Regions from separate parts of the Microbacterium trichothecenolyticum genome, predicted to be linked through region 1. Evidence: predicted binding sites of a transcription regulator. Region 1 holds the regulator's gene; each other region holds the start of a gene.

Region 1 (10,263 bases):
TGCGCCCGCGCATGTACGCCAGAGGCGCGACCTCGATGGTTCCCGTCGCCATGAGCTTGGGGACGATGTCGGGATCCATCATCTCGTTGAGCGCGTCGTAGAGCGGGCGCAGGTAGGGGTCGATCTTGTCGGTGAGGGTGCCCGGGAGGAAGCCCAGTCGTTCCCCCGCCTCGACGGCGGGACGCGTGAGGATGATGCGGTTGACCTCTTTGCGCTGCAGCGCCTGCACGGCCTTCGCCATGGCGAGGTAGGTCTTTCCGGTACCGGCCGGACCGATACCGAACACGATCGTGTTCTCGTCGATCGCGTCGACGTACTCTTTCTGCCCCGCGGTCTTGGGCCGGATGACCTTGCCGCGCGACGACAGGATCGCCTCGCCCATCACCTCGGAGGGCCGCGGCCCGCCGTCGGTACGCAGCATCCGGTTCGAGCTCGACACGTCGGACGGGTCGAGACCCTGACCCGAGCGGGTCATGGACAGCAGCTCGTCGACGAGGCCGCGTGCAGCGCGGACGGCCGACGCCGTTCCCGACAGGGTGATCTCGTTGCCGCGCACGTGTACGTCGACGTCGGGGTGCTCCTTCTCGACGACGCGCAGGAGGCGGTCCTGGGGACCGAGCAGCTGCACCATGGCCACACCGTCGACCTCGATGCGCTCGACGACGTTTTCTTCGGGGGAATCAGCCACCCAGGCTCTTTTCGTTCAGGCCACCCGCGAGAACGTGGGCGTGCACGTGGAAGACGGTCTGTCCGGCGCCCTCGCCGGTGTTGAAGACGAGACGGAAATCGCCGTCGGCGTGCTCCGCGGCGACGGAATTGGCGAGGCCGATGACCTCGGTGAGGAGATCGGGGTCGCCGGCGGCCAGCTCGACCACATTGCGGTACTTCTGCGTCTTCGGAATGACGAGCAGATGCACCGGCGCCTGCGGCGCGATGTCGCGGATCGCGAAAGCGTTCTCGGTCTCGGCCACGATCTCGGCGGGGATCTCGCCCTGCAGGATGCGCGTGAAGATCGACGGTTCGGTCATGTCATCCAGTCTAGTGACGGCCTCCGACACGCAGTTCGGGCCGCCGCGCCGCGGCCCGGCCGCCGCGCCGCGGCGCCGCCGAGAATGCTTTGGGGCGCCTTCTTCCGTTCGGGGCGCGGGATTGCGCGCCCCAATGGGAAGAACGCGCCCCAAACAGAAGCGCGCACCGAACCGAACCCGTGCGACGGGAGCGTCACCACCGGCCGTGCGAGGCCGACAGCACCGCGATCGCGGCGGCGCCGGCGGTGGAGGTGCGCAGCACCGTGTTCCCGAGGCGAACGGGTAGAGCCCCCGCCTCGGTCAAAGCCGCGAGCTCTTCGGGGGCGATCCCACCCTCCGGTCCCACCACGAGCACGACGTCACGTACGTCCGACGCCTCGGTCGCGACCGCTGTCAGACGAGCGGATGCCGAGGGCTCGAGCACCAGCACCCGGGCGCTGCCGGCGAGGCGCACGAGGTCGGCCGTACGCACGACCCCCTCGACCTGCGGGATCCATGCCCGGTGCGCCTGCTTCGCCGCCTCGCGCACGATCGTGCGCCAGCGAGTCAGCCCCTTCTCGGCCTTGGAATCCCATCGCGAGACGCTGCGCGCCGCCTGCCAGGGCACGATCGCGTCGACGCCGAGCTCGGTCGCGGCCTGCACGGCGAGCTCGTCGCGGTCGCCCTTCGCCAGGGCCTGGACGAGCACGAAGCGCGGGCTCGGGGCCGGCACGTCCTCGCGCGCGGTCACGGTCACGTCGACCTGCTTCGCAGCGACGGCCGAGACGACCCCCACCAGCCACGCCCCGCGCCCGTCACCGAGCGTCACCGGCTCGTCGAGACGCACGCGCCGCACCACGGCCGCGTGATGCGCCTCGGTACCGGTGAGCTCGACGATGTCGCCGGGGCGCGCGGATGCCGCGTCGGCGGTGACGAAGTGCAGCACCACGATCAGTGCCGGAAGCGGTCGCGGAACTTCGAGAACATGCCCTGCTGATACTCGGCGAGACGGGGCTTGGGGGCCTTCGTCCGCTTCGCGAACTCCTCGATGAGGGCGCGTTCCTTGTGGTCGAGACGCGTGGGGGTCACCACGTGCACGCCGACCTTCAGGTCACCGCGTTGACTGCCCCGCAGCGGCGTGATGCCGCGGCCCTTGATCGTGAGCACGTCGCCCGACTGCACGCCCGGGCGCACCTCGAGGTCGACGGAGCCGTCGAGCGCGTCGATCGTGGTGGTGGTGCCGAGGATGGCGTCCGGCATCGAGACCTCGAGGGTGGCGAGAAGGTCGTCGCCCTCGCGGCTGAAGGCGTCGTGCGCCTCGACCGTGATCTCGAGGTACAGGTCGCCGTTCGGGCCGCCCGCGGGGCCGACCTCGCCCGAGCCCGGCAGCTGCAGGCGCAGACCGGACTCGACGCCGGCGGGGATGTCGACCGACACCGTGCGACGGGCACGCACGCGCCCCTGTCCCTGACAGGTGCCGCACGGGTAGGGGATGGTGGTGCCGTGACCGTGACAGACGGTGCAGGGCTGACTGGTGACGACGTTGCCGAGCAGGCTCCGCACCGTGCGCTGCACATGGCCCGAGCCGTGGCAGATGTCGCACGTGACCTCGCTCGTGCCCGGCTGCGTGCACGCGCCCTGGCAGGTTTCGCAGAGTACGGCGGTGTCGACGTCGATGTCACGGTGGGTGCCGAAGACGACGTCGCCGAGCTGGAGGGTCACACGCACGAGGGCGTCCTGTCCGCGCTCACGGCGCGAGCGGGGTCGCGGCCCGCGGCCGCCGCCGCCCTGCGCACCGCCGAAGAACGTCTCGAAGATGTCACTGAAGCCGCCGAACCCGGCCGCTCCCCCGCCGCCGAAGGGGTTCTGGTCGCCGCCCATGTCGTAGCGGCGGCGCTGCTCGGGGTCGCTCAGCACGTCGTACGCGTGCGTGACGAGCTTGAAACGCTCGGAGGCGTCTTCACCGGGGTTCACATCGGGGTGCAGTTGGCGCGCGAGACGTCGATACGCCTTCTTGATGTCCTCCGGGCTGGCGTCGCGTTCGACGCCCAGGACCTCGTAGTGGTCAGCCACAAATCGCCTTCCTGCCCGCTCTCGCGGGATTGTTCACGGATGGGATGCTCGTCGTCAGCGGGCGCTGTCGTCGTCTTCGAGCACCCGGGTCAGATAGTGAGCGACGGCACGCACCGCCGCGAGGTTCGAGGAGTAGTCCATGCGGGTGGGGCCCAGCAGGCCGACTCGCGCACCGCCCGCGGAGCCGTCGTACCGGCTGGCGAGCACCGAGGCCTCGACGAGACCGAACGGCTCGTTCTCGCGGCCGATACTCGCCGACAGGCCCTGCTCGTCGGCGACCATCTCGCTCATGAGCCGCAGCAACGTCACCTGCTCTTCGATGGCCTCGAGCAGCGGGTAGATGCTGCCGCGGAAATCGGATTCGCGCTTGGCGAGCGTCGCGGTCCCCGCCATCACGAGGCGGTCCTGACGGAACTCCTCGAGTTCCTCACCCACGACGCGCAGAACGGCGTCGGCGACGACATCGAGGGAGACGCCCGCACGCGGGCCCTCGGCCACGGTGGCGGCGACGCGCTGCACGCAGTCCGCGACGCTGCGCCCGACGAGCACGGCACCCACGCGGGCTCGCAACTGGACGATGTCGGCCTCGGTGGGCTCGATCGGCACGAGCGCGATGCGCTGCGAGACACGGCCGGTGTCGGTGACCAGGATGACGAGCACCCGAGGTCCGCCGAGGGCGACCAGCTCGACGTGCGACAGGTTGGCGCGCGCGAACGAGGGGTACTGCACGATGGCGACCTGGCCGGTCAGCTGGGTCAGTGCGCGAACCGTTCGGGCGAGCAGGTCGTCGAGGTCGCCGGCCTCGTCGAGGAACGACGTGATGGCGCTGCGCTGGGCTCCGGAGAGCGGGCGCAGCTCGGCGAGGTGGTCGACGAAGACCCGGTAGCCCTTGTCGGTGGGAACGCGCCCAGACGACGTGTGCGGGGCGACGATGAGCTCTTCGTCTTCGAGAAGAGCCATGTCGTTGCGGATGGTGGCCGCCGACACCCCGAAGGCGTGGCGTTCGACGATGGCTTTGCTCCCGACAGGCTCACGCGTGTCGACGTAGTCCTGCACGATCGCGCGGAGCACCTGAAGGCCGCGTTCCGACACCATGCGCTGCTCCTCTCGGCTGGCACTCCGAATACCTGAGTGCCAATTCTACGGGATCGTCGCGGCAGCACGCCGGGCGGCTCGCGCGGTGGCGAGCACGGCTCCGTCGACGTACCCCCATAAACGCGATTCGCGCGCATAAACGCGGGGACAGCGCGTTTATGCGCGCGAATCGCGTTTATGCGTGTGCGTTGGGCGGCACCCCCGCCCTTGACGCCCGCGCCGCACCTCGCGCCCGCACCCCCGGACCCGCCGCGCGAGACGGTCGCGCCGCGCTCAGGCCGTCAGTGCCCGCACGACGGCGTCCGCCAGCAGCCGGCCCCGGCGCGTCAGCACGATGCGCCCGCGCACGGCATCCCCGCCCTCGACGAGCCCGTCGGCGATGAGCGAGGCCACCGCCTTGCGCCCCTCCACGTGCAACTCCGACACCGCGAGGCCCTCGCGGATGCGGCTGCGCAGCAGCACCGACTCCAGACGCCGCGCGGTCTCGTCGGGGCGCTCGCGCGCGGCGGCCGGTGACTCCCCCGCGGCCAGACGCTGCGCGTACGCCGCGGGATGCTTGACGTTCCACCACCGCAGCCCTGCGACGTGGCTGTGCGCACCGGGCCCGAAGCCCCACCAGTCCGTCCCGCGCCAGTACGCGAGGTTGTGCCGCGATCGGTGGGCGACACCGCGCGAGAAGTTCGACACCTCGTACCAGTCGTACCCCGCGGCGGCGAGCAGGTCGTCGGCCAACTCGTACATGTCTGCCTGGAGGTCGTCGGACGGCTCGGCCACGACACCCGAGCGGATCTGCCGGGCGAGCTTCGTGCCATCCTCCACGATCAGGGCGTACGCCGACACGTGATCGGGGTCCAGAGCGATCGCCGTCTCGAGCGAGGACCGCCAGTCGTCGAGCGATTCCCCCGGCGCACCGTAGATCAGGTCGACCGACACGTCGAGTCCGGCACGACGCGCGGCGGCGACGGCCGTCGCGACATTGGCGGGGTCGTGGGTGCGGTCGAGGATCGCCAACACGTGCGGGCGCGAAGACTGCATGCCGATCGACACGCGGGTGACGCCCGCGGCGGCGAGGGTCCGCATCACGGTGTCGTCGACGGTGTCGGGATTGGCCTCGACCGTCACCTCGGCGTCGTCCTCGATGCCGAACTCCGTCCGCACGGCGTCGAGCATGCGCGCCAGATCGCCGGGTGGCAGCAGGGTGGGCGTTCCGCCGCCGAAGAACACGGTGGATGCCGCGCGGCGGCCGCCCACGGCATCCATCACTCCGCCCGCCAGGCGCACCTCAGCCGTGAGGGTGTCGGCGAAGTCGTCTTGACGGGCACCGCGCAGCTCGCTCGCGGTGTAGGTGTTGAAGTCGCAGTAGCCGCACCGCACACGGCAGAACGGCACGTGCAGGTACACGCCGAAGTCGACGGCGGTGTCGATCGTCAGATCGGCGGGCAGCCGGCCGTCGACCGGGGCGGGATCTCCGAGCGGAAGAGGTCCCCCCATCAGGACGTGAACAGCGGCGAGATCGCACGCAGGTAGCGCGCGAACAGCGCCTTGCGACGGCGGCGCACGAGACTGGTGAACAGCTTGTACGACGGGGCCGTGGGGCGATCGAACGCCCGCACGACGAACCACACCTCGTCGTTGTCACGCCACTCGAGCGCGAACAGCTCTTCCCCGCTCACGATCGAGTGGCCGACCGTGCCGAGGATGAACCCCACGCGCCGCGGCTCTTCGAACACCGAGATGACCCGCAGCTCGGCGTCGGCGCGGTGGCCGTCGACCTTGCCGTGCAGCTTCACACCCGTGCCGGGGCTTACGAACGGGGTGCCGTCGGCGGCGAACCGCTGCTCGGCCTCGAGGCGGCTCGGGGCGACGGGAGCGCCCTCGGCGTCGAAGCCGACGCCCGCGTATCCCTCTCCGGATGCCGGGCGCACGTCGCTGATGCTGAGCTCTTCGACCCGCAGGGGCGCCCACGACAGCAGCAGCTCGCTCGCAGCGATGAAGCGCTCCTCGCCGCTGCCGATACGCCACGCGTCTTCGGCGGGCACGGAATGCTCGGGCGGGGTACTGCATGAGATCGGGCGCCTGGGTGGCGCCGACCGCCGCGTAGTCGACCGTGTCGTCGGTGAAGTTCTGCCGGCGCATGGGTCTCCCCTCTCGGTTCGGTCGTTACTTCTTGGTCTCGACGTCGCCCGACAGGGCGGCGATGAACGCTTCCTGCGGCACCTCGACGCGGCCCACCATCTTCATGCGCTTCTTGCCCTCTTTCTGCTTCTCGAGCAGCTTGCGCTTGCGGGTGATGTCACCGCCGTAGCACTTGGCGAGCACGTCTTTTCGAATGGCGCGGATGTTCTCGCGCGCGATGATGCGCGCGCCGATCGCGGCCTGGATGGGCACCTCGAACTGCTGACGCGGGATGAGCTTGCGCAGGCGCTCGGTCATCATGGTGCCGTAGCTGTACGCCTTCTCGCGATGGACGATCGAGCTGAACGCGTCGACCTTGTCGCCCTGCAGGAGGATGTCGACCTTGACGAGGTCGGCCGTCTGCGAGCCCGCGGGTTCGTAGTCGAGGCTCGCGTAGCCCTGCGTGCGGGACTTCAGGTGGTCGAAGAAGTCGAACACGATCTCGCCGAGGGGCATGTTGTACCGCAGCTCGACGCGGTCCTCGCTCAAGTAGTCCATGCCGAGCAGCGTGCCGCGGCGGGACTGGCAGAGCTCCATGACGGTGCCCACGTAGTCCTTCGGCAGCAGGATGCCGACCTTGACGATCGGCTCCGACACCTCGGCGACGCGTCCGTCGGGGTATTCGCTGGGGTTGGTGACCGAGACGGTGTCGCCGGTGTCGGTGGTGACCTCGTACGTGACCGAGGGCGCCGTGGTGATGAGGTCGAGGCCGAACTCGCGCGAGAGGCGCTCGGTGATGATCTCGAGGTGCAGCAGGCCCAGGAACCCGGCGCGGAAACCGAAGCCGAGGGCGACCGAGGTCTCGGGCTCGTACTGCAGCGAGGCGTCGGAGAGCTTGAGCTTGTCGAGTGCCTCGCGCAGCTCCGCGTAGTCGCTGCCGTCGATGGGGTAGATGCCCGAGAAGACCATGGGCTTCGGATCGGTGTACCCGGCGAGGGCCTCGGTGGCGGGCTTGCGCTGGTTCGTGATCGTGTCGCCGACCTTCGACTGGCGCACGTCTTTCACACCGGTGATGAGGTAGCCGACCTCGCCGACGCCGAGGCCCTTGGTGGGCACCGGTTCGGGGCTGGACACGCCGATCTCGAGCAACTCGTGCGTCGCGGCGGTCGACATCATCTGGATGCGCTCGCGCGGCTGAAGGGCCCCGTCGACCATGCGCACGTACGTGACGACGCCGCGATAGGCGTCGTACACCGAGTCGAAGATCATCGCGCGCGCCGGAGCATCAGCCCTGCCGACCGGAGCCGGGATCTGCTCGACGATGCGGTCGAGCAGCGCCTCGACGCCCATACCCGTCTTGCCGCTGACGCGCAGAACGTCTTCCGGGTCGCCGCCGATGAGACCGGCGAGCTCGGCCGCGTACTTCTCGGGGTCGGCGGCCGGGCAGGTCGATCTTGTTCAGCACCGGGATGATCTGCAGATCGTTCTCGAGCGCGAGGTAGAGGTTGGCGAGGGTCTGCGCCTCGATGCCCTGTGCGGCGTCGACGAGGAGGATCGCGCCCTCGCACGCGGCGAGCGAGCGGCTGACCTCGTACGTGAAGTCGACGTGGCCGGGCGTGTCGATCATGTTGAGCGCGAACGTGCCGTCGGCGGTGGCCCATGGCATCCGCACCGCTTGCGACTTGATCGTGATGCCGCGCTCGCGCTCGATGTCCATGCGGTCGAGGTACTGCGCCCGCATGTCGCGGTCGGCGACGACACCGGTGATCTGCAGCATGCGGTCGGCCAACGTCGACTTGCCGTGGTCGATGTGAGCGATGATGCAGAAGTTGCGGATCTGCTCCGGCGGGGTGGCAGACGGCTCGAGGGGCTTCAGTGCGCGCGGTGACATGTTCCGTCGATTCTACGGGAGGGCGTGCCTCACGCCGGGCGCTGTGGAGACGGCAGGGCCGCGAGACCGCGCGCGAGGTCGTCCCACGGGCTCGCCGCGCAGATGCGGATCCAGCCCTCGCCGCCCGCACCGAAGGCGGAGCCCGGGGCCACGGCGACGCCCTTTTCGACGAGGAAGCGCTCCGCCCAGCCGGCCACATCTCCCCCGGAGGCGTGGGACACGTCGATCCACAGGTAGAACGCACCGGTGGGAGGCAGATACGGCACTGCGCGCTCATCCAGCACCGCGCAGCTCGCGCGGAGGCGCTCGCGGTACAGCTCGCGGGCGGCATCCACGGCATCCTGCGCTCCGGTGAGCGCGGCGAGGGCCGCGTGCTGCGCGGGCGTGTTGACACAGCTCGTCGTCGCTTCTTGGATCTTGGCCAGCGTCACCTCGGCGCCCGCCGGGGTGACGAGCCAGCCCACACGCGCGCCGGTGAGCGCGTAGGTCTTCGAGACCGAGTGCACGGTGAGCGTGCGCTCCGCGGCGCCGGGCAGCGCCGCGACGGAGACGTGTGCGGCATCCATCACGAACCGCTCGTACACCTCGTCGGAGATGATCCAGAGGTCGTGCGCCACGGCGAGGTCGACGATCGCCTGCAGCGTGTCGCGCGAGTACGCCACACCGAGCGGGTTCGACGGGGAGTTGACGACGATCGCACGCGTGCGCGGGGTGACGAGTGCGGCGAGGTCGTCGGCCTGCGGCACGAAACCGTGCTCGGCGCGCAGGCGATACGGCACGGGGACGGCGCCGATCATGCGCGGAGCCATCGAGAACACCGTGTAGCCGGGATCGGGCACGAGCACCTCGTCGCCCTCGCCGAGGGTGAGCAGCATGGCGTGCGACAGGGCCTGCGTGCCGCCGTTGGTGACGTGGACACGCGCGCCGTCGACCACGAGGCCGTTCTCGCGGCGGAGCTTGTCGACGATGGCGGCGCGGAGCCCCGCGATGCCGGCGTTCGCCGTGTAGCGCACATCGGCGACCGACCAGGTGTCGGCCGCGGCTGCGAGCGTGTGGGCGGGCGGCTCGGCGACCGGCTCGCCCACGGCGAGCATCACGGTGTCAGGGCGCAGTAGCGCGAGCTCGAAGATACGACGGATCCCCGACGCGGGCATGGCGAACGCGCGGGACGAGAACTGGGGCATGCGCTCATGCTAGGCACGGCATGTTTCGACTTCGGTCTCGCGCCGGGGTGCGCGCCACATCGGTTTCGTAGCATGGATGCCATGGCGGTCCAGGTCGTGCTCGTGCACGGCATCCGCACGTCGGCGACGATGTGGCGGGCGCAGATCGAGCATCTCGCCCGGCGCGGAAACTCCGTCACCGCCGTCGATCTGCCCGGTCACGGTTCGCGCCTCGGTGAGGTCTTCACCCTGGACGAGGCGTTCGCCACCATCGACCGCGCGGTCCGGGATGCCGCGACCCGCGGCCCCGTGCTGCTCGTGGGGCATTCGATGGGCGGGCTGCTGTCGATCGAGTACGTGGGTCGTGAAGAGCCCCCGCCGGTCGCCGCCTTCATCGCCGCGTCGTGCACGTCGATCCCGCGGGGCGTGGGCCTCGCCGCGTATCGGTTCTTGGCTCGCCGGTTCGACAGCCTCCCCGACCGGGGCCTCGGGCTGACGAACCGCGTGCTCGATCGCACCCTGCCGCCCGAGACCCGCGCCGACTTCGGTGCCGGTGGGTACGCCTTCGACGCGCAGGACACGGCCCTCGCGTCGCTGTCGGTGCTGGATCTGCTGGCGGCGCTGCGGAGGATCCGCGTGCCGCTGTGGTTCATCAACGGGCAGTGGGACCAGTTGCGCGCGAACGAAAGACTCTTCCTGTCGGTGGCGAGGGATGCCGAGCTGATCGTCGTCCCGCGCACGACGCACCTCGTCACGGCGATGCGACCGCGCGTGTTCAACGCGCTGCTGGACGTGGCCCTCACCACGATCGAGGCCTCGACCTGATAGACTCGGTCCTTGGCTTGCGTGTGGGGTTTTTCCCGACCTCCACGACCGCTGGTGCAGCGTCCCTCTACCGCTTGACCGGCACTTCCAACAC
Region 2 (10,263 bases), 670 kb from region 1:
GTCGAGAGCCCTTTGACCGCCACGCTGGTCAACTTCATCGGCGGCACGCTCGTCCTGCTCGTCGCCGCGATCGTGCACGTGGTCGCGGTGGGGGCCCCGCGGGTCGTGCCGACGGAGCCGTGGCTCTACATCGGCGGTGCCGTCGGGGTCGTCTACATCTTCCTCTCGGCGGTGGTGGTCCGCCGGACCGGCGTCCTGCTGCTCGGCCTCGGGTCCGTCGTGGGGCTGCTCAGCACCTCGGTGCTCCTCGATGCCCTGTGGCCCGCTCCCGCCGCGCCCTCCACGCCGGTCGCGCTCCTGGCGGCTGCCGTCGCGATCGCCGGCGTCGTCATCGCGGCGGTGCCGTGGCGGCGGCCGACGCTCCTGAGCGATCGACCCCCTCTCCACGACGCAGCCGCCCGAGGAAGGTGTCCTCGGGCGGCTGCGGAGAAGGGGTCTCGGGCGACGGGTCAGAGGCGCGCGTCGTGAGCCTTGCGCGTCTTCTTGCCTCCGGGCAGGCGGGAGATGTGCTTCGCGGCATCCACGGTCTTGCGCCGGATCGGGCGCGAACGCTGCGGCTTGCCGCCCACGTACAGCCAGCCGAGCAGCACCTCGTGCTTGCTCAGACCGTGGGCCTTGGCGAGCGACTTGCTGCGGGTCTTGTCGTCGGTGCGCCAAAACACCCCGAAGCCGGCCTCGTCGAGGGCCAGGCTCAGCATGTGCGCGACACCGGATGCCACGGCCTCCTGCTCCCACGCGGGGATCTTCTTCGACGACAGGTCGGCCACCACCGCGAGGATCAGCGGAGCGCGACGGGGCTTGGACGAGTACCCCTTCTTACCGTCGGCCTTGTTGAGAGCCCGCGCGAGGATGTCGCGGTCGCTCCCGCGGATCTCGATGATCCGCCAGGGACGGAGCGATTTGTGATCGGCGACGCGACCGGCCGCGGCCACGAAGGCCTCGAGCTCGACGCTCGTGGGGGCGAGATCGGTGACCTTCGACCACGAGCGGCGGTCCCGCATCGCCTCCAGTGCGCTCACGCGTCGCTCTCGGGCGTGAAGGACAACGACAGCGAGTTCATGCAGTAGCGGTCGCCGGTCGGCGTGCCGAAACCGTCGGGGAACACGTGCCCGAGGTGCGAGCCGCAGTTGGCGCAGCGCACCTCGGTGCGCTGCATGCCGTGGCTGTTGTCGTCGATGAGCTCGACGGCCTCGGGGCGCACCGACTCGTAGAAGCTCGGCCATCCGCAGTGCGAGTCGAACTTCGTTCCGCTCTGGAACAACTCGGCACCGCACGCGGCGCAGGTGTAGAGACCGGCGCGGCTCTCGTCGAGCAGTTCACCGGTCCAGGCGCGCTCGGTGCCTGCCTGGCGCAGGACCGCGTACTGCTCGGGCGTGAGCTCGGCCCGCCACTGGTCGTCGGACTTGTCGACGGCGTAAGTCATGCGATCTTCCCTTCGTTCGTCCCCCATTCTCTCGTGTCGCGGGCCGGTCAGGTCGGCGCGGCATAATCTGCGGAATGCAAGAGGATGCCGTGAGGGCCGTCATCGACCGGTACGGGCGTTTCGCCCGCGAGGAGGCACCCGGTCGCTCACCGCTGTACGAGGCCTGGGCGCGCCGCGTGGGCGACGATCCGGCCGTGGCCGCCGTGCTCGCCCGCATCGACGAGACCCGGCGTCAACCCCCGCTGGTCTTCGCCGTGATGCGCCTGCTCGGCGCTCCGGACGACGACCTCGCGGCGTGGGCGGGCTGGATCGTGGGCCACGCCGACGCTCTGGTCGCCGAGTGCGCACGGCGCAGCCTTCAGACCAACGAGCCGCTGCGGTGCGCGGCACTGCTGCCCGCCCTCTCGCTCATCGAGGGTCCGATCGCTCTGCTCGAAGTGGGCGCCAGCGCGGGACTGTGCCTGTATCCCGATCGCTATTCGTACCGCTATCGCCGGGGCGACGAGGTCGTCGCGCTCGACCCCGCGACGGGCGCGAGCCCCGTCGTGCTCGACAGCGTCCTCGAAGGACGTCCCGAGCTGAGGATGCCGCACATCGTCTGGCGTGCCGGGGTCGATCTGTCGCCTCTCGACGCGAGGGTCGACGCAGACCGCGCGTGGCTGACGGGTCTCGTCTGGCCGGGGGAGGAGGGGCGGAAGGAGCGCGTCACCGCGGCCCTCGACATCGCCGCCGCCGATCCGCCCCTGCTCGTGGCCGGCGACGGCGCCGACGCCCTCGCGGGCCTCGCGGCCCGGGCCCCGCGAGATGCGACCCTCGTGGTGACGACGCCGGGGGTGCTCGCCCACGTCCCGCGCGTTCGCCGCGGCGCCGTCATCGACGCCGCTCGCCGAGCGGGACGGTGGATCACCCTCGACGCACCGGGACTGCACGACGGATGGACGCGGCGGCCGCAGCTCTCGCGAGGCGGCTTCGCCGTGGCGCTCGACGGCGAGGTCGTCGCCGAGGCCGATCCGCTCGGGGCGTGGGTGGCGTGGCATCCGGGATCGGCGTGAGGTCGCCGTTACCGTGAGAGGGTGACCCTCTCGGACCGTGATCGCGCCTTCCTCGCCTTCGAGGGTGAATGGCGGCGCCATGGGGGTGCGAAAGAAGAAGCGATCCGCGCCGAGTTCGCGCTGACGCCCGCGCGGTACTACCAACTCCTCGGCCGTCTCATCGATACGCCCGCGGCCCTCGCGCACGACCCGATGCTGGTGCGACGCCTGCGGCGTCTTCGCGACGATGCGGCGGAGCAGCGACAGGAACGTCTCGGCCGTACCGCAACCCGTTGACAAAGCCGCACGGGTGGGACCGATAGCATCGTCCAATGGCCAGATCGACCTTCCCGCGGGATCGCTTCGATGACCTGTCGGTCGAGTCGGGTCGCGTCGGGGCCCATCGTGCCGAGAACCCGCGGCTGCGCGGATGGATCGTCTTCCTGTGGGCCGCCATCGCCACCCTCGTCCTGATCATCGTCGGCATCTTCGGGTCGCTGGTGGTGTCGGGGCGCATCTCGTTCGGCACCGAGCCGGCGCCTGCGCCGACCGCTTCGGCGGAGCCGACCACCCCGGCCGCCATCGACACGTCGTACTCGGTCGTGGTCCTGAACGGAACAGGCCAAGAAGGTCTCGCCGCGGCGGTGCGCGATCAGATCATCGGTGCCGGCTGGGCGGCCGACACGGTCGAGACCGGCGACTCGGACACCACCGACTTCGCCACCACGACGATCTATTACTTGCGCGAGAGCGACCAGGCTGCGGCCGCGGGCTTGGCGGCAGCCCTGGGTGGCGCCCAGACCGCGCAGAGCACGTTCCTGCAGCCCACCGACGACCCGAGCACGCCCGACGACGAGAGCGATGTCAAGCGTCTCGTGGTGGTCGTCGGACTCGACCGCTCGGCCGCGCAGGCGTCGCCCTCGCCGACCTCCTGACCTCGCCAGGGCCGCGTGTTTCCGCGGCGTAACAAGTTCGCGGCCTACGCGTCAACAATGCGCCGAGCGGCCGGTCCTGCGGTATGCGGCGTGCTTACGATGACCTCGTCATTCAGCAACGGGAGATTCGCATGACGCAGGGCACTGTCAAATGGTTCAACGCCGAGAAGGGCTTCGGGTTCATCACCGTCGCCGACGGGCAGGACGTCTTCGTCCACTACTCGAGCATCGAGATGTCGGGCTTCCGTGTTCTCGAAGAGGGCCAGACCGTCGAGTTCACCGTCGGCACGGGCCAGAAGGGCCCCCAGGCAGAGTCGGTGCGACTGGCCTGACCCACCGTCTTCCGACGCCGTGGCATCCCACCGTGGATGCCACGGCGTCGTCGTCTACGCCCGGGATGGTGGCTTGCACTCCCCAGGGGCGAGTGCCAGAATGAGTTAGCACTCGCTTTCGTCGAGTGCCAAAAATCTGGAAGTCACCCGTCCGGGAGGGACGACACACTTATGGCAAAGATCATCGCTTTCGACGAAGAGGCACGCCGTGGCCTCGAGCGTGGCCTCAACACGCTGGCTGACGCCGTCAAGGTGACCCTGGGCCCCCGCGGTCGCAACGTCGTGCTCGAGAAGAAGTGGGGCGCCCCCACGATCACGAACGACGGTGTCTCGATCGCCAAGGAGATCGAGCTCGACGACCCGTACGAGAAGATCGGCGCCGAGCTGGTCAAGGAGGTCGCCAAGAAGACCGACGACGTCGCGGGTGACGGCACCACCACCGCCACCGTTCTCGCCCAGGCGCTCGTGCGCGAGGGCCTGCGCAACGTCGCCGCCGGCGCCGACCCCATCTCGCTCAAGAAGGGCATCGAGAAGGCCGTCAAGGCTGTCACCGACGAGCTGCTCGCCTCGGCCAAAGAGGTCGAGTCGAAGGAGCAGATCGCTGCAACCGCGTCGATCTCCGCCGCCGACCCCGCCATCGGCGAGCTCATCGCCGAGGCCATCGACAAGGTGGGCAAGGAAGGCGTCGTCACGGTCGAAGAGAGCAACACCTTCGGCACCGAGCTCGAGCTCACCGAGGGCATGCGCTTCGACAAGGGCTACATCAACCCCTACTTCGTCACCGACCCCGAGCGTCAGGAAGCGGTCTTCGAAGACCCCTACATCCTGATCGCCAACCAGAAGATCTCCAACATCAAGGATCTTCTGCCGATCGTCGACAAGGTGATCCAGGAGGGCAAGGAGCTCCTCATCATCGCCGAGGACGTCGAGGGCGAAGCGCTCGCGACCCTGGTGCTGAACAAGATCCGCGGCATCTTCAAGTCGGCGGCCGTCAAGGCTCCCGGCTTCGGCGACCGTCGCAAGGCGCAGCTGCAGGACATCGCGATCCTCACCGGCGGCCAGGTCATCACCGAAGAGGTGGGCCTCAAGCTCGAGAACGCCACCGTCGACCTGCTCGGCCGTGCGCGCAAGGTCATCATCACCAAGGACGAGACCACGATCGTCGAGGGCGCCGGCGAGTCCGAGCTGATCGAGGGTCGCGTGACCCAGATCCGCCGCGAGATCGAGAACACCGACAGCGACTACGACCGCGAGAAGCTCCAGGAGCGCCTCGCCAAGCTCGCCGGTGGCGTCGCCGTCATCAAGGCGGGCGCTGCCACCGAGGTCGAGCTCAAGGAGCGCAAGCACCGCATCGAAGACGCCGTTCGCAACGCGAAGGCCGCCGTCGAAGAGGGTGTCGTCGCCGGTGGTGGTGTCGCGCTGATCCAGGCGGGCAAGACCGCGTTCGCCAACCTCGAGCTCGTCGGTGACGAGGCCACGGGCGCGAACATCGTCAAGGTCGCCATCGAGGCCCCGCTCAAGCAGATCGCGCTCAACGCCGGTCTCGAGCCCGGCGTCGTCGCCAACAAGGTCGCCGAGCTCGAGGTCGGTCACGGCCTCAACGCCGCGACCGGCGAGTACGGTGACCTGTTCGCACAGGGCATCATCGACCCCGCCAAGGTGACCCGATCGGCGCTGCAGAACGCCGCGTCGATCGCCGGTCTCTTCCTCACCACCGAGGCCGTCGTCGCCGACAAGCCCGAGAAGGCTGCGGCGGCTCCCGCCGACCCGACGGGTGGCATGGACTTCTGATCCACGCCTGACGCATCGGAACGCCCCCTCCCTCGGGAGGGGGCGTTCTGCCGTTCGCAGACCTCGTCGCGGACCCGAGCGCCGCGCGACCCGGAACGTTCTCGAAGAGTGAGGCCAGAGCCCGGGATCCAGGCTCTCCGAGATCCGCTCAGCTGGACGTGGCGCTGATGCTCGACCGGAGACGGCGAGGCCGTGCGTCGCGCCCGCCTGACATGCGCGACCGCCGCCTCTTCCGTCACGGAGCGGGCTGTGAGGAATCTTCTCCGATGAGGTCGCTGCGGGGGAGTCGCTCAAGCGGCTGCGTCTCGATGAGCGCGTGCTCCTGGACGTCTCGACGGTCGGCCAAGGGGAGCGAGACGCGGAACGTCGCGCCACCGCCGGGGGTGTCGTGCACCTCGACGGTGCCGTGCAGCAGGTCGACGATGGATGCCACGATCGACAGGCCGAGACCGGAGCCGCCCGTCTCGCGGGTGCGCGAGGTGTCGGCACGCCAGAAACGTTGGAAGATCTGCTCCCGGATCTGCTCGGGAACGCCTTCGCCGTGGTCGATGATCTCGATCCACCCCATGTCGGCGTCGGCGTCGACACCGACGCGCAAGCCGATGGGGGAGTCCGCGGCCGTGAAGCGCCGGGCGTTGCCCAGCAGGTTCGCGACGACCTGGCGGACCTTGTTCTCATCGCCGAGCACGACCGGAGCCAGTCGCGTCGGCGTGCGCACGGCACCGGGCGGCGCCGGCTGCGGTACCACGGACTCGTCGCCCGTGACCGCCGGCGTCTCGCCCGTATCCCTCGTGCGACGGCGCAGCCGCGACAACGTGGCTCCCGCGATCGCCATCGCCGAGGGTCGTCGGCGCCGTCCTACGGCGCGCCGACGATGACGCGGGTTGCCCTCCGGCATCCAGGAGCGGGTCGAGGGTGATCACGGGCAGGACGTGTTCGGTGCGGGAGGTGGTGTCGTCGACGGTCACCTCGCGCTGGGGCGAGGTGACGCGCAGATCCATGGCGGCGTCGCGGGCGATCGGTCGCAGATCCAGCGACGTGATCGTCACGTCGCGGCGCTCGTCGAGACGCGCGAGCGCGAGCAGGTCTTCGACCAGCGCACCCATGCGGATCGCCTCCTTCTCGATGCGCTCCATCGACTGCGCCACGTCTTCGTCGGAGCGGATGGCGCCCATGCGGTACAGCTCGGCGTAGCCCCGCATCGTCACCAGGGGGGTGCGCAGCTCGTGGCTCGCGTCGCCGATGAAGCGGCGCATCTGCCGCACGGTCGCATCTCGCTGTCCGAGCGCACCGTCGATGCGCGCGAGCATCGCGTTGATCGCGGTCTTCAACCGCCCCACCTCGGTGTCGGGCACGATGTCGGTGAGGCGCTGGCTGAAGTCTCCCGCGGCGATGTCCATGGCGGTCGTCTCGACCTGGCGCAGGTTGCGGAAGGTGAGTGTCACGAGCCAGCGCGTCAGCAGAGCGCTGGCGATGAGGATGAGCAGTGCCACGAAGGCGTAGATGCCCACGTACGCCGCCACGATGCGATCGGTGGGAGCGAGCGGTTGGATCACCATCTGGGTGTAGACGCCGGGGTTGCCCTGGGGTTGTACGACGCCCACCCGGGCGAGGAAATGCTGGCCCGTCTCCGGGTCTTCCAACTCGATGCGGCGATCGATCTGCAGGTAGGTCTGCTCGAGGGTGAAGGTCGCCGGCAGCTGGGGCAGCGTTCGCGACGAGGTGCCGTTGTAGACCGCCTTGCGCTCGCCGTCGGGGCCGTACACCACCACCATCGACCCGATCTGCGGGGCGTTCTCGACCTGCGAGAACACGACCTGCCCGTCGCTGGTGTTCGTCGTGAAGACGCTGTTGGCGATGCTGCTGGCCGCCTGCTGCGCGAGCTGCTCGTCGAGGTTGTTGACGAGTGTCGTCCGCAGGAACACCATCGTGCCGATGCCCGCCGTGAACAAGCCGATGGCGAGCAGCGCGACTGTCACGCCGGTGACCTTCGCCCGCAGGCTCAGACCGCGCCACCAGCGCGTGAGGACGTCGTCGGAGTGCGACAGGGCGTGGCCTTCCTCAGGCCGTCTTGCCCGACTTCAGCATGTAGCCGAAGCCGCGCTTGGTCTGGATGAGCGGCTCGGAGGAGTGCGGATCCATCTTGCGGCGGAGGTAAGAGATGTAGCTCTCGACGATGCCGGCGTCGCCGTTGAAGTCGTACTCCCACACGTGGTCGAGGATCTGTGCCTTCGACAGCACGCGATTGGGGTTGAGCATGAGATAGCGCAGGAGCTTGAACTCGGTCGGGCTGAGATCGATCGAGACGTCGCCGACGCTGACGTCGTGGGTGTCCTGGTCCATCGTGAGCTCACCCGTGCGGATGATCGACTCCTCGTCGGCCTGCATGGTGCGGCGCAGAATCGCCTGGATGCGCGCGACGATCTCGTCGAGGCTGAACGGCTTGGTGACGTAGTCGTCACCGCCCGCGTTCAGGCCTTCGATCTTGTCTTCGGTCTCGTCTTTCGCGGTGAGAAAGAGGATCGGGGCCGTGTAGCCCGCGCCGCGCAGACGCTTGGTGACGCTGAAGCCGTTCATGTCGGGCAGCATCACGTCGAGCACGATGAGGTCGGGTTCTTCTTCGAGCACGGCCGAGATCGTCTGCGCGCCGTTGGCCACGGCTCGCACCTGGAAACCGGCGAAGCGCAGGCTCGTGATGAGCAGGTCGCGGATGTTCGGTTCGTCGTCCACGACGAGGATGCGAGGAGCTGTCATGTCCTCATTATCGTGACTGCACCCAGCAATGGGCTGGATATGGAACGGAAAGCCGCGCGCTGGTATGACTCACGCGGCTGCGGCGTCGATCCCCTCGGCATCGAGGATCGTGTAGGCGTAGCCCTGTTCGGCGAGGAAGCGCTGGCGGTTCTGCGCGAAATCCTGGTCGACCGTGTCGCGCGCGATGAGGGTGTAGAAGCTCGCCGTGTGGTTCGACTGCTTGGGGCGCAGCAGGCGCCCGAGACGCTGCGCCTCTTCTTGGCGAGAACCGAACGAGCCCGACACCTGGATGGCGACGGAAGCCTCGGGCAGGTCGACCGAGAAGTTGGCGACCTTCGAGACCACCAGCAGCGGGATTCTGCCGTCGCGGAAACCCTGGAAGAGTTCCTCGCGCTCGGGGATGGGCGTCGCCCCGGTGATCTGCGGGGCGTCGAGTGCCTGGGCGAGCTCGTCGATCTGATCGAGGTACTGCCCGATGACGAGAACGCGTTCACCCGGATGCCGCTGCACCAGGCGGCGGGTGACGTCGATCTTCGCGGGGGCCGTGGCGGCGAGGCGGTAGCGATCCTCGTCGGCAGCTGCGGCGTACTCGAGGCGCTCGTCGGCCGGGAGGTCGATGCGCACCTCGTAGCAGGCCGCGGGTGAGATGAAGCCCTGGGCCTCGATCTCTTTCCAGGGCGCGTCGAAGCGCTTCGGGCCGATGAGGCTGAAGACATCGCCCTCGCGGCCGTCCTCGCGCACCAGTGTCGCGGTCAGCCCGAGTCGACGCCGCGCCTGCAGGTCGGCGGTGAGCTTGAACACCGGAGCCGGCAGCAGGTGCACCTCGTCGTAGAGCACCAGGCCCCAGTCGAGCGCGTCGAGCAGGGCGAGGTGGGCGTACTGGCCTTTCCGCTTGGCGGTGAGGATCTGGTACGTCGCGATGGTGACGGGCTTGATCTCTTTGACCTGCCCGGAGTACTCGCCGATCTCCTCGGGCGTGAGCGTGGTGCGGCGCAGGAGCTCGTCGCGCCACTGACGCGCGCTGACGGTGTTGGTGACGAGGATCAGGGTGGTCGTGCGGGTATCGGCCATGGCGCCGGCGCCGACGAGCGTCTTGCCCGCACCGCAGGGGAGCACCACGACGCCCGAGCCGCCCTCGGAGAAGGAGTCCACCGCCTGGCGCTGATACGGGCGCAGGCTCCAGCCGTCTTCGGCGAGGTCGATCGGGTGGGGGGTGCCGGGGGTGTAGCCGGCGAGGTCTTCGGCGGGCCAGCCGATCTTCAGCAGCTCCTGCTTGATGTGCCCGCGGGCCCACGCGTCGATCAGGTAGCTGTCGGGACTGGGGTGACCGATCAGCAGCGGGGCGATGCGCTTGTTGCGCGACACCTCACCGAGGACCGCCGCATCGGTCGAGCGCAGCACGAGTTCTTTGTCGTCGTTGCGTTCGATCACGAGGCGGCCGTACCGGTTGACCGTCTCGCGGATGTCGGTGCTCACCGACGCGGGTACCGGGAAGCGCGACCACTTGTCGAGCGTGTCGAGCATCTGGTCGGCGTCGTGCCCGGCCGCGCGGGCGTTCCACAGGCCGAGGCGGGTGATGCGGTACGTGTGGATGTGCTCGGGTGCGCGCTCGAGCTCGGCGAAGACCGCGAGCTCGTGCCGCGCCGTCTCCGCTTGCGGGTGCGCGACCTCGAGGAGTACGGTGCGGTCGCTCTGCACGATGAGGGGGCCGTCAGCCATAGCGTTCGATTCTACCGGGGCCGCGGTGGCGCGGGCGCACTCGGCGTCATTCGACGAGCGCGACCCCGTCGATGTGCGACAGCGGCAGGGTGCGTTCGACGTCGGCCCCGCGGTCGCGCCCCCGCAAGCGCCCGCCGCCGAGCCCCGTCGCTTCGAGACGGAACACCCGGGCCGAGCCGTCGGGGAGTCGCACCGTCACGTCGATCACGGCGCGGGCGCGCACCGCCTGGTCGAGCTCGCGTTCGAGCCACGCGGCATCCGAATCCTCGGCGCCGGCG
Region 3 (10,263 bases), 2.9 Mb from region 1:
TTCACGGCGCTGAACAGCGGTCCGTAGGCGCCCATGACCGAAACGGTGCCGCCCTTGCGGACGGAGTCGATCGCCCAATTCAGCGCCACCGGCGACCCCGCCTGCAGCTTGAGCTTCGCGCCGGTGAGGTGCTGCAAGAAGTGGCCGTCGGCCTCGGCGCCGACCGCGTCGATCACGACGTCGGCGCCCAGCCAGTCGGTCTGCCTCTTCAGTTCCACGACGATGTCACGGTGCTCGCGGTAGTCGAGCGTCTCGGCGAAGGCGAAGGAGCGGGCCTTCTCCAGCCGCGCGTCGATCTGATCGACGACGATGACGCGCCCGGCCCCCATGAGCCACGACGAGCGCGCCGCCGCCAGCCCCACGGGCCCCGCCCCGAACACCACGACGGTGTCGCCCTCGACGATGTCGCCGAGCTGCGCGCCGAAGTATCCGGTCGAGAACGCGTCGGTGAGCAGCAGGGCGTCCTCGTCGTCCATCCACTCCGGGATGACGCGCGGCCCGACGTCGGCGAACGGCACGCGCACGAGCTCGGCCTGGCCGCCGTCGTACCCGCCCGCGGTGTGCGAGTAGCCGTAGATGCCGCCCACGGCGGTGGCGTTGGCGTTGACGTTGTGACAGTTGCTCAGCAGGCCCCGCGCACAGAAGAAGCATGTGCCGCACGCGATGTTGAAGGGCACCATGACCCGGTCGCCCACCGAGAGGTTCTGCACAGAGGAGCCGACCTGCTCGATACGACCGATGAACTCGTGGCCGAACGTGTGCCCGATGCGGGTGTCGGGGATCATGCCGTGGTACAGGTGCAGATCGGAGCCGCAGATCGCCGCCCTCTCGACGCGGACGATCGCGTCGTTCGGATGCTCGATGCCCGGGTCGGCCTTGTCCTCGACGCGCACCTTGTACGGTCCGCGGTAGGTCATCGCTCTCATGCGTTCTCTCCTCGTTCGTCGGGGGCTCTGGTCGTGGATGCGTCAGTGGGCCCCGGTCGCGCGGGCCAGGACGACAGCGTTCTCGACCCCGTCGGTCCACGCGTCGCCATGGCCCGGGAGCAGGGTTGCGGCGCGCGTCGTCGCGAGCACCGGGAGCACCGCGAGCGCCGCCGCACTGTCGGCAGTCGCCGCGCGGGCCACGATCTGCGGCATCGCTCGCCCGGTGTACGGGTCGAAGGTGACGAGTGCGTCGCCCGTGAAGAGCACGTCGCGGTCGGGAAGGTGGAAAGCCATGTGGCCGGAGGTGTGCCCCGGCGTCGCGATCGGAACGAGCCCGCCCAGCAGGGGGACACCCGCGACGACGTCGCCCAGGGCTTCGGTCCCGCGCACGGCGAGAGCGCCGGAGCGGGCCATGCGCGCCAGCGCGGGGATGCCGCCGGGGTGCCGCAGCGGATACAGGGCCCGCGAGGCCTCGCGGTCGTAGCGGTAGGGATGCCGCACGAGCGGCCGGTCCGCTTCGTGCACGTGGATCGGGACGTGGTGATCCCGCTGCAGCCGCTCGGCCGTGCCGACGTGGTCGAAGTGCCCGTGCGTCAACACGACCGACACCAGATCGTCGGGCGCGCAACGGTGGGCCGAGAGTGCCGCGATCAGGTACGACCAGCTGCGCGGCAGGCCGGCGTCGATGAGGATCAGGCCGTCGTCGGTGTCGACGAGGTAGCTGTTGGTGGCGGCGCGCGTGATCATGAGCACCCCGTCGGCGACCTCCCGCACGCCGTCGTCGATGCGCCCGAGCCTGCTCGTCCGTGTCCCTGACATGCGGGCCACCCTGGGCGCGTGCGGAAGCGATCACACACGGGGTTGCGGACGCGGCGGCGGGCTGTTATCCGCCTCGCGGAAATCCGCGGGAGACGGGCCGTCAACCCCGTCGGCAAGGTGAACACGGCGACCCTACGGTGTCCCGACATCCTCGAGGGGGGCACATGGGTCAGGTCGTCGTCGTCACCGGAGGCTCACGCGGGATCGGGCGCGCCACCGCGGTACGTTTCGCCCGGCGAGGGGCGCGCATCGCGCTCGTCGCGCGCGACGCGGTCGCCCTCTCGTCCGCGGCCGTTCAGTGCCGCCGCCGGGGCGCAGAGGTGCTCACCCTTTCGATCGATCTCGCCACCCCCGGCGGTCCGGAAAGGGCGACGGATACCGTGATCGCGCGCTTCGGCCGGATCGACGTCTGGGTGGCCTCGGCGTCGGTCTTCGCCTACGGCAGCGTCGAGGACACCCCCGACGCCGTGCGCGACCGCGTGATCGAGACGAACCTCGTCGGCCACATGCGCGCGGCGCGGGCCGTGCTACCCCACTTCCGTGCGCGCGGGGGCGGGACGATCGTGTTCGTCGGCTCGCTGTACTCGCAGGTGGCGGGCCCGTACGTCTCTTCGTACGTCGCGGCCAAGCACGGGCTGCTCGGCTTCGCGCGGTCGCTGCGCCAAGAGATGCGCGGGCATCGTGGCATCCGGATCAAGGTCGTGCTCCCGGCGAGCATCGACACCCCGATCTATCAGCGCGCCGCGAACGTCACCGGCCGGACGCCCTTCCCCCTTCCGCCCGTGGTGTCCGCCGATCGGGTGGCGCGCGCGATCGTGCGGGCCGCGCGGGGCCATCGCGACGAGATCGCCGTCGGGGCCGCGCAGTTCGTCGCGCGGCCCCTGCGGTTCGTCTTCCCGCGCGCGTACGACCGCGGCATCCGTGCCCTCCAGCGGTCCCTGGGCCTGCGCCGCCGCGCGGCTCCCGCGACGACCGGCGCCGTGCTGGCGGCGCAGCACGACCCCGGCGCCGTGAGCGGAGGGTGGGGTCGCGTGCCCCTGCGCCGCCCACGGTGACCGGCGCCCCCTCGCCCCCCCTGTTGAGTGTCCAGGAAACGCCGTGTAACGCGACGGAGTCACGGCGTTTCCTGGACACTCAACGGGGGGGCGGATGCCGTGGCATCCGGCCCCGAAGAGCGACACGTCAGGCCGTCTCGAAGCCCTCACGCTGGGTGTTCTCGTCGGCGACGCGCACGCCCCAGCGGTAGGCGAGCTTGCCGCCGAGCCAACCCGAGACGCTCAGGCCCGCCGATGCCACGACGCTGAGCACAAACGCGACCCCCGGCACACGGCCGAGTTCGAGTACCCGCAACACCAGGCTCGCCGAGAAGAGCAGCATCGCCGTGACGTTCAGGCACAGGTGCGCGAGCGCGGTACGCCGGGCGGGCGTGCCGGGTGGGATGCGCGACAGGTCCAGGAGCCCGAGGACCGACGCACCGGCTGCTCCGCCCAGGCCGATCGCGATGAGCCACCGCGACCCGGTCGCGAACGCCCGCGGATCGTCGGCGGCGAGACCGAGGAGGTCGAACACGAGGCTCGACGACCACGCCCCGATCGGGATCGTCACCGCGACGGGATGGAACGGGTGCCCGTACGGGCCCGCCATCACCGAGCGCGGGACTTTTGCGGCGCGCATCGCGGGGAAACTCGCTCCGCTCCGCGGCGCCGAGACCGTCGACGGCCCCGGCACCGCGGCATCGACCCCGCTCATTCCTTGTGCAGCGCGTCCTGGGCGCGCCCGGCGAGCTTCTCGACGCTGTTGGGCAGCTCGGTCGTGCCGTAGAAGCGGGCGTCGGGGTGCGTGGGCGGGGGCATCGGCACGCCGGCGGGCGGCTCGGGCACGTATGTGAACTCGTCCTTGCCGTCGGGAGTGGGGCCCGACGCCCACGAGCCCTCGCGGGCTTTCGCGCCGTTGGAGAAGTTGATGTACTGGTACGACACGTCGCGGTCCTCCTTCTCGAGCGGGAAGTTGCTCGGCACGGGCAGGTCCTCCAGGCCCTCGGCGCGCAGTTCGGCGGCGGCCGCCATCCACTGGTTCTGGTGCATGGTGTCGCGCGCGAGGAGGAAGGCCAACAGGTCCTTCACGCCGTGATCGTCGGTCTGGTGGTACAGCCGCGCGACCTGCACGCGCCCCTGCATCTCGGCGTTCGCGTTGGCCGTGAAGTCGGCGAGCAGGTTGCCGCTGGCCGTGACGTAGCTGCCCTGCCAGGGGTTGCCCATCGAGTCGACCGGGCGCGCACCGGCTCCGGCGACGATGCCCTGTTGGATGTCGGTGCCGCCGATGACCGCGGCGACGGTGGGGTCGTCCTGCACGGCATCGGTCGTGATGCCGAGGGGTGCCTTCTCGAGCAGCTGGGCGATCATGATCGCGAGCATCTCGACGTGCCCCATCTCCTCCGCCCCGATCCCGAAGACGAGATCGCGGTACTTGCCGGGGATGTGCATGTTCCAGGCCTGGAACTGGTACTGCAGCGCGACGGTGATCTCGCCGTACTGACCGCCGAGCACCTCTTGGAGCTTGCGCGCGTAGACGGCGTCCGGCTTCTCGGGGGTGGCGGTGTGCTGCAGTTCTTGCCGATGGAAGTACATCGTCTCTCCTCCCGCGCCGCTCGGGGGAATGTCGGTCGAGCGACCGGGGCGGCGCGTGCGGGCTACGAAACGGCCCGTTCGGGGGGTTCGGCACGGGGGTTGCGACGCACGTCCGCCGGCGCGACAATCGCGCGCCCGACTCTTGGCACTCGGATACCGAGAGTGCTAATCTGAGGTTAGTTGAGCGAACAAGACTCAACTTCACAAGACCCTCCGGATGCCGAGATCCGGACCGATCGAAAAGGAGAATCGACATGGCCACCTACGACCCCTTCCGCGACCTCGACCGCCTCGCGTCGACCCTTCTCGACGCGCGCCGCGGCGGCGGACCGCGCCGGATGCCGATGGACCTCTACCGCGACGGCGACCACTACGTGCTCGCGGCCGACCTCCCCGGCGTCGACCCCGGCTCGGTCGATATCGACGTCGACGGTCAGCTGCTCACCATCCGCGCCGAACGCACGCTCGGCTCGGGCGAGGGCGTGAAGTGGATCACGCGCGAGCGCGAGACGGCATCCTTCGTCCGTCAGCTCAACCTCGGTCAGGGCATCGACACCGAGCGCATCAGCGCCTCCTACCGCAACGGTGTGCTGAGCGTCACGATCCCCGTCAGCGAGAAGGCGAAGCCCCGCCGCATCGCCGTGTCGACCGACGACAGCGACGGCGTCATCGAGGCGCACGAGAGCACGCCGCAGCTCATCGAGCAGTAAGACGGCGCACCGAGGGGGTCGGCCGGCAGGCCGGCCCCCTCGTCTCGTGCGCGTGGGATGTCAAGGGGCTCGGCGAGCGGACCCGATCCGACGCAGGGTGCGGTGGTGTCCACCACTTTGTCCTCCCCCCTCTCCCCCGCACACCCTGACGACACCGCCGGCGCCACCGTGCCCTTCCGTCCGCGCGGACCGGTCAGCGCCGCCGTCCTGCACCACCTCGTGGACGGCATCGCGACGGCGCACACCGTTCTCGCCGACGCGGCGGTCACGGCATCCGCCGACATCGAACGCGACGACGACCTCCAGCTCGCCCTGTTCGTCCTGTACGCCTCGGCGTACGGCGCGTTTCCTGCGCTGCGGCCCGACCTCGAATGGGACCCCACCCTCATTGCGACCCGCCGGGTGATCGAGACGGCGTTCGAGGCGTCCTTGCGTCGTTCCGTCGCGGTGCCGGAGCTCCCCGCCCCCACCGCGGACGCCGTCGCCCGTGCCCTGTTCGCTCTGACCGGTGCCGAGGGCGGTCCGAGCCTGTCGCGCCATCTCGCCCGCAAGGCGACTCTCGAGCAGGCGCACGAATTCCTCGTGCACCGCACCGTGTACACGTTGCGCGAAGCCGACCCGCACTCCTGGGCGATCCCCCGCCTGACGGGACGCCCCAAAGCCGCGCTGGTCGAGATCCAGTCCGACGAATACGGCGGCGGACGACCCGACCGCGTGCACGCCGCCCTGTTCGCGCGGGCGGTGCGCGGCGCGGGACTCAGTGACACGTACGGCGCGTACGTCGACGACGTGCCCGTGGTCACCCTCGCCTCGCACAACGCCATGTCGATGTTCGGGCTCAACCGCCGTCTCATCGGGGCCATCGTCGGTCACCTCGCGGCGTTCGAGATGACCTCGTCGATCCCCAACCGCCTCTATGCCGAGGGGCTGCGACGACTCGGCTTCGGCGACGACGTGTGCGAGTACTTCGACGAACACGTCGAAGCCGACGCGGTGCACGAACAGATCGCCGCTCGCGATCTGGCCGGCGCGCTCGCCGAGGACCACCCCGACCTGCTCCCCGACATCGTCTTCGGCGCCGCGGTCTGCCTCGAGGTCGACGACCGGGTGGGGCGGCACATGCTCGATGCGTGGGCACGCCGGGTGTCGTCGCTGCGCGGGGAGGACGCGCGATGACCGACGACCGCGTCACGATCACCGCCTACCCCGACGGGCCGCTCCTCGTGCGCGGCGACGTCGACCTGCGCACGAGCGACGGCCGCGAGGTCGCCCGCACGCGTCGCACCGTGGCGCTGTGCCGATGCGGGCTGTCGACGATCAAGCCCTACTGCGACGGCACGCACAAGGCATCCGGTTTCCGCACCGACGACTGAGCGATGCGCCTGGATGCCGAGTACGTGCTGCCCGTGCGCTGGACACACGACGACGCGATCGACGAACTCACCGCATACCTCGAACGGTTATCGAGCGACATCGACGTCACGGTCGTCGACGGGTCGTCACCGGATCTGTTCCGCGCGCACGCACGGGCGTGGTCCGGCAGCGTGCGGCACGTCGCTCCGATGCTCTCGCACGGGGCCAACGGCAAGGTCCGCGGCGTGCTGACGGGTCTCGCGCTCGCGCGGCACGAGCACGTCGTCATCGCCGACGACGACGTGCGCCATGATCGGGCCACGCTGGCGGCGTTGGTCGCGGCGCTTCGGGATGCCGACCTGGTCAAGCCGCAGAACGTGTTCCGGCCGCTGCCCTGGCACGCCCGCTGGGATACCGCCCGCACGCTGATCAACCGCGCCGTCGCGGCCGACTACCCCGGCACCTACGCGGTACGTCGAGCCGCCCTGGCTCGGGGGTACGACCCCGACGCGCTGTTCGAGAACCTCGAGATGGAACGCACGGTGCGTGCCGCGGGCGGACGCGTACTCTCGTGCCCCGACCTCTTCGTCGAGCGGCGACCACCCTCGGCCCGTCATTTCTGGGCTCAGCGGGTGCGCCAGGCGTATGACAGCACGGCGCAGCCCGCGCGTCTGTGCGTGGAGCTGGCCGTGGTGCCGCTGGTCCTCGCGCTGCGGCGGCGGCGAGGCATCCTGGTCCTGCTCGCGCTGGCCGTGACGGGGCTCGCCGAGAGGGGCCGCCGCCGAAACGGCGGCCGTCACGTGTTCGAGCGCTCCGCGGCATGGTGGGCGCCGGCATGGGTGCTGGAACGCGGGGTCGCCAGTTGGATCGCCCTGGCCCTGCGCGCACGCGGCGGCGTAGCGTACGCCGACGCCCGGCTCGTCGTCGCAGCCACACCGATGCGCGTGCTGCGACGACGAGCGGCCGACCGCGGGTGATGCGTCAGAGGTCTTCGGGCGCGAGGTCTCCCTGGCCCTCCTCGCCGAGCTCGACGACGCCGGGGTCCTCGCCCTGCGAGTCCGTCCCGGTGGATTCAGGGTGGATGTCCTCGAGGGGGATGTCGCTGTCGTCGGCGGGGATCTCCGCGGGATCCGCTCCCGTCGCCGTCGCCGGGTTGATGTCCTCCGGGTCGGCGCCGTCGTCGAGCGCGATCGTGGCATCCCACTCCGCTTGCGCGGGATCGAGCGCGGGATCGGGCTCGATCGAGGTGTCGCCGTCGCGCAGCGGCTGCACCCCCGCGATGCCGGTGTCGGCGGCCGGCGTGGCGGAATCGGCGGGGGACGGATCGATCGAGGCGTCGCTCATGGGGGGTCCTTTCGTCGAACGGTCCCCCCATCCAACGCGGCGCTCGCGCGCGCGCCCCGCCCCTTGACAGGGCGACCGGCCCCGCTCGCGCACGAACGCGGCCTCTGCGCGCAGGTACCGGTGCGGCGAACCGTGCACCGCGGGCGCGGCCAGAAAAATGAGGAGGATGCGGCGGCGTCGCCGCGGGGAAGGAGCACGATGGGGCACGTTCTGACGGTGCGGACCCGCGGTGTCGACGAGGTCGAGCAGGTGTGGCAGCGCTTCGTTCCCAGCGCGCGGATCGACCGGCTCGATCCTCGCACGGTCGCCTTCGCGTGGAACTCCGTCGAGATGGCGGGCCTGTCCGCCGTCGCCTGGGAGTTGACGGCGTCGACCACGGCCTCGATCCACATGGACGACCAGCTCATGGCGTGCCGCATGATCGGCGACGACCTGCGCACGCGAAGCGGAAGCGCGCAGATCGACGGCCAGCGTCCGTGGATCGGTCTCGACGCGCCGATCACCGCCGACTGGACGGGCACGACGAGAACGCGCGCCCTCATCTTCGACCGCACCGACGCCGAGCGCGTCGCCCGCATCGCCGCGGGCGACGACCGCCTCGTGCTGCGCCGTCTCGACCCGAACGCTCGAGACCGTGAGGCAGCCGCACGCTGGGATCGCTGCTTCGCCTATGTCTCGGCGTCGCTGGCCGTCTCGCACGACGAACCGATCATCGCCGCCGAGCTCAAACGTCACGCCCTCATGACGACGCTGACGACCTTCGACACCTCGTATCTCGACGCCGTCCAACGCGCCCATTCAGCGCTCGGCGGCCCCGCGCACCGTGCGTCGTGCGATCGCGCACATCGAAGCTCACGCCCGCGAGCCGCTCACCCTCGACGACATCGCCGCAGCAGCCGGGATCTCCACGCGCGGCCTTCAGCACGCCTTCCGTCGTGCACTCGACATGACGCCCAGCGAGTACCTGCGCCGCGTCCGGCTCGACGGGGCGCACGCGGAGCTGCGATCGGTGGCGCCGATGTCGGTGACCGAGGTAGCGCGGCGGTGGGGATTTTCGAGTGCGTCGCGCTTCGCGCGGTACTACCGCGAGAGCTATGGCCGCAACCCCGCGCAGACCGCCCGCATGTTCTGAGGGCCTTCGCCTTCGGTGCCGGGGTGGCGTGGGGCGTCCCAGACGCCGAGACCGGCGCCGCACGACCCGCACAGTGGCAGGGACGAGCACCGAGGTCACCAGGAGGAACACGTGGGCAAGTTCATTTACGAGAGCAGCGTGCGCACGGATTTCGAAGACCGCTTGCTCGCGCACCTGCAGGTCGTCGTCGGCAACAAGCTGCGGCGCGGCGAACCCTTCTACTTCGCGTGGAAGGACGACATCAGCACCGGCGGCGGACGTACCTCGGTGTGGGTGCATCCCCGCGCGAACATCGTGTTCAAGTACAACGGCGGGCGTCCTCCCGCCCTGAATCGCGCGTGGCTCGAAGCGCTCATGTCGACCGCGAACTCGCCGTCGGGCCTGTACGTCGTCCCCGAACCCGCCGATGAGGTCGTACCGCCCGAGTCGTTCGCCTGAGCGGGACTGTCAAGAGGGTGGCATCACCCCGCCCGGGCGACGAACGTGAGGGGAACGAGAGGATCCCCCATGAACGACTCGAGCGGCACCGCCGTGTCCGCTGACAGCCCGCGCATCGTCGTCATCGGCGGCGGCAACGCGGGTCTCTCGGTGGCCGGGCGCCTGCACCGCGCCCGCGCGGGCGAGATCACCGTGATCGAACCACGGACACTGCACGTGTTCGCACCCCTCCAATCGCACATCGCGGGCGGGGCGGCTCGCGCGTCCGAGGCGGCGCGCCCCCAAGCCGGCGTCATCCCTCCCGGCGTGCGGTGGCTGTGTGACGAGGTCTTCGCGGTGGATGCCGAGACCCACCGCGTGCACCTCGTATCAGGCGGTCGTGTGGACTACGACCAGCTCGTCGTCTGCGCCGGCATACGCATGGCCTGGGAGCAGGTGCCGGGACTCACCGAGGCGATGTCCACTCCTGCGGGGGTGTCGAACTACGACTACGACCTCGCCGCCAAGGCATCGCCGGTGCTGCGCGACCTGCGCGCGGGCACGGTCGTGTTCACGCAGCCACCCGAGCCCGCCTCGTGCGGCGCGGCGGCGCAGAAGCCGATGTACCTCGCGTGCGATTGGTGGCGCGCGATCGGCGTGCGCGACGACATCCGCGTCGTCTTCGTCTGCCCCGACCCCGTGCCCTTCGGCATCCCCGCCATCGACAGCGAGCTGCGCCGCAAACTCGACGAATACGGGATCGAGGTGCGCTACAGCCGCGAGCTGCGCTCGGTGGATGCCGAGAACCAGACGATCGTCATCGGTCACGGCGACGCGCACGAGACGCTGTCGTACGACGTGTTGCACGCGGTGCCGCCCCAGCGGGCGCCCGAGTGGATCGCGGACAGCGGGCTCGCAGCATCCGATGACCCGCA

What was found. Region 1 encodes HrcA, which represses chaperone genes, less so after heat shock. Its sites were predicted from a motif close to TTNGCACTCGNNNNNNNCGAGTGCNAA; they were not measured.
Region 2: a site for HrcA is predicted at 3,827-3,853, ahead of groL (chaperonin GroEL). Genes of this name have one in related genera too.
Region 3: a site for HrcA is predicted at 4,515-4,541, ahead of QE412_RS16760 (Hsp20/alpha crystallin family protein). Genes of this name have one in related genera too.

Annotation. Positions count from the first base shown of each region.
Region 1 covers NZ_JAUTBF010000001.1:695,949-706,211, reverse strand. The annotation lists gene QE412_RS03370 (PhoH family protein) at 1-631, opposite strand, end outside; gene QE412_RS03365 (HIT domain-containing protein) at 681-1,028, opposite strand; gene QE412_RS03360 (16S rRNA (uracil(1498)-N(3))-methyltransferase) at 1,222-1,956, opposite strand; gene dnaJ (molecular chaperone DnaJ) at 1,959-3,080, opposite strand; gene hrcA (heat-inducible transcriptional repressor HrcA) at 3,135-4,175, opposite strand; gene hemW (radical SAM family heme chaperone HemW) at 4,449-5,666, opposite strand; gene QE412_RS03340 (DUF1990 family protein) at 5,666-6,214, opposite strand; partial or broken gene lepA (translation elongation factor 4) at 6,336-8,181, opposite strand; gene QE412_RS03330 (pyridoxal phosphate-dependent aminotransferase) at 8,211-9,365, opposite strand; gene QE412_RS03325 (alpha/beta fold hydrolase) at 9,447-10,169, shown strand.
Region 2 covers NZ_JAUTBF010000001.1:26,647-36,909, forward strand. The annotation lists gene QE412_RS00145 (DMT family transporter) at 1-468, shown strand, start outside; gene QE412_RS00150 (nitroreductase family protein) at 450-1,001, opposite strand; gene msrB (peptide-methionine (R)-S-oxide reductase MsrB) at 1,016-1,423, opposite strand; gene QE412_RS00160 (DUF2332 domain-containing protein) at 1,498-2,475, shown strand; gene QE412_RS00165 (DUF3263 domain-containing protein) at 2,497-2,751, shown strand; gene QE412_RS00170 (LytR C-terminal domain-containing protein) at 2,787-3,389, shown strand; gene QE412_RS00175 (cold-shock protein) at 3,521-3,721, shown strand; gene groL (chaperonin GroEL) at 3,893-5,512, shown strand; gene QE412_RS17645 (sensor histidine kinase) at 5,748-6,200, opposite strand; gene QE412_RS00185 (histidine kinase dimerization/phospho-acceptor domain-containing protein) at 6,187-7,491, opposite strand; gene QE412_RS00190 (response regulator transcription factor) at 7,574-8,266, opposite strand; gene QE412_RS00195 (DNA repair helicase XPB) at 8,336-9,985, opposite strand; gene QE412_RS00200 (helicase-associated domain-containing protein) at 10,032-10,263, opposite strand, start outside.
Region 3 covers NZ_JAUTBF010000001.1:3,552,254-3,562,516, reverse strand. The annotation lists gene QE412_RS16785 (zinc-dependent alcohol dehydrogenase) at 1-926, opposite strand, end outside; gene QE412_RS16780 (MBL fold metallo-hydrolase) at 969-1,745, opposite strand; gene QE412_RS16775 (SDR family NAD(P)-dependent oxidoreductase) at 1,910-2,800, shown strand; gene QE412_RS16770 (DUF2231 domain-containing protein) at 2,928-3,419, opposite strand; gene QE412_RS16765 (manganese catalase family protein) at 3,491-4,372, opposite strand; gene QE412_RS16760 (Hsp20/alpha crystallin family protein) at 4,627-5,082, shown strand; gene QE412_RS16755 (iron-containing redox enzyme family protein) at 5,200-6,258, shown strand; gene QE412_RS16750 (CDGSH iron-sulfur domain-containing protein) at 6,255-6,455, shown strand; gene QE412_RS16745 (glycosyltransferase) at 6,459-7,412, shown strand; gene QE412_RS16740 (sugar ABC transporter ATPase) at 7,417-7,779, opposite strand; gene QE412_RS16735 (helix-turn-helix transcriptional regulator) at 8,603-8,911, shown strand; gene QE412_RS16730 (DUF7882 family protein) at 9,023-9,349, shown strand; gene QE412_RS16725 (NAD(P)/FAD-dependent oxidoreductase) at 9,419-10,263, shown strand, end outside.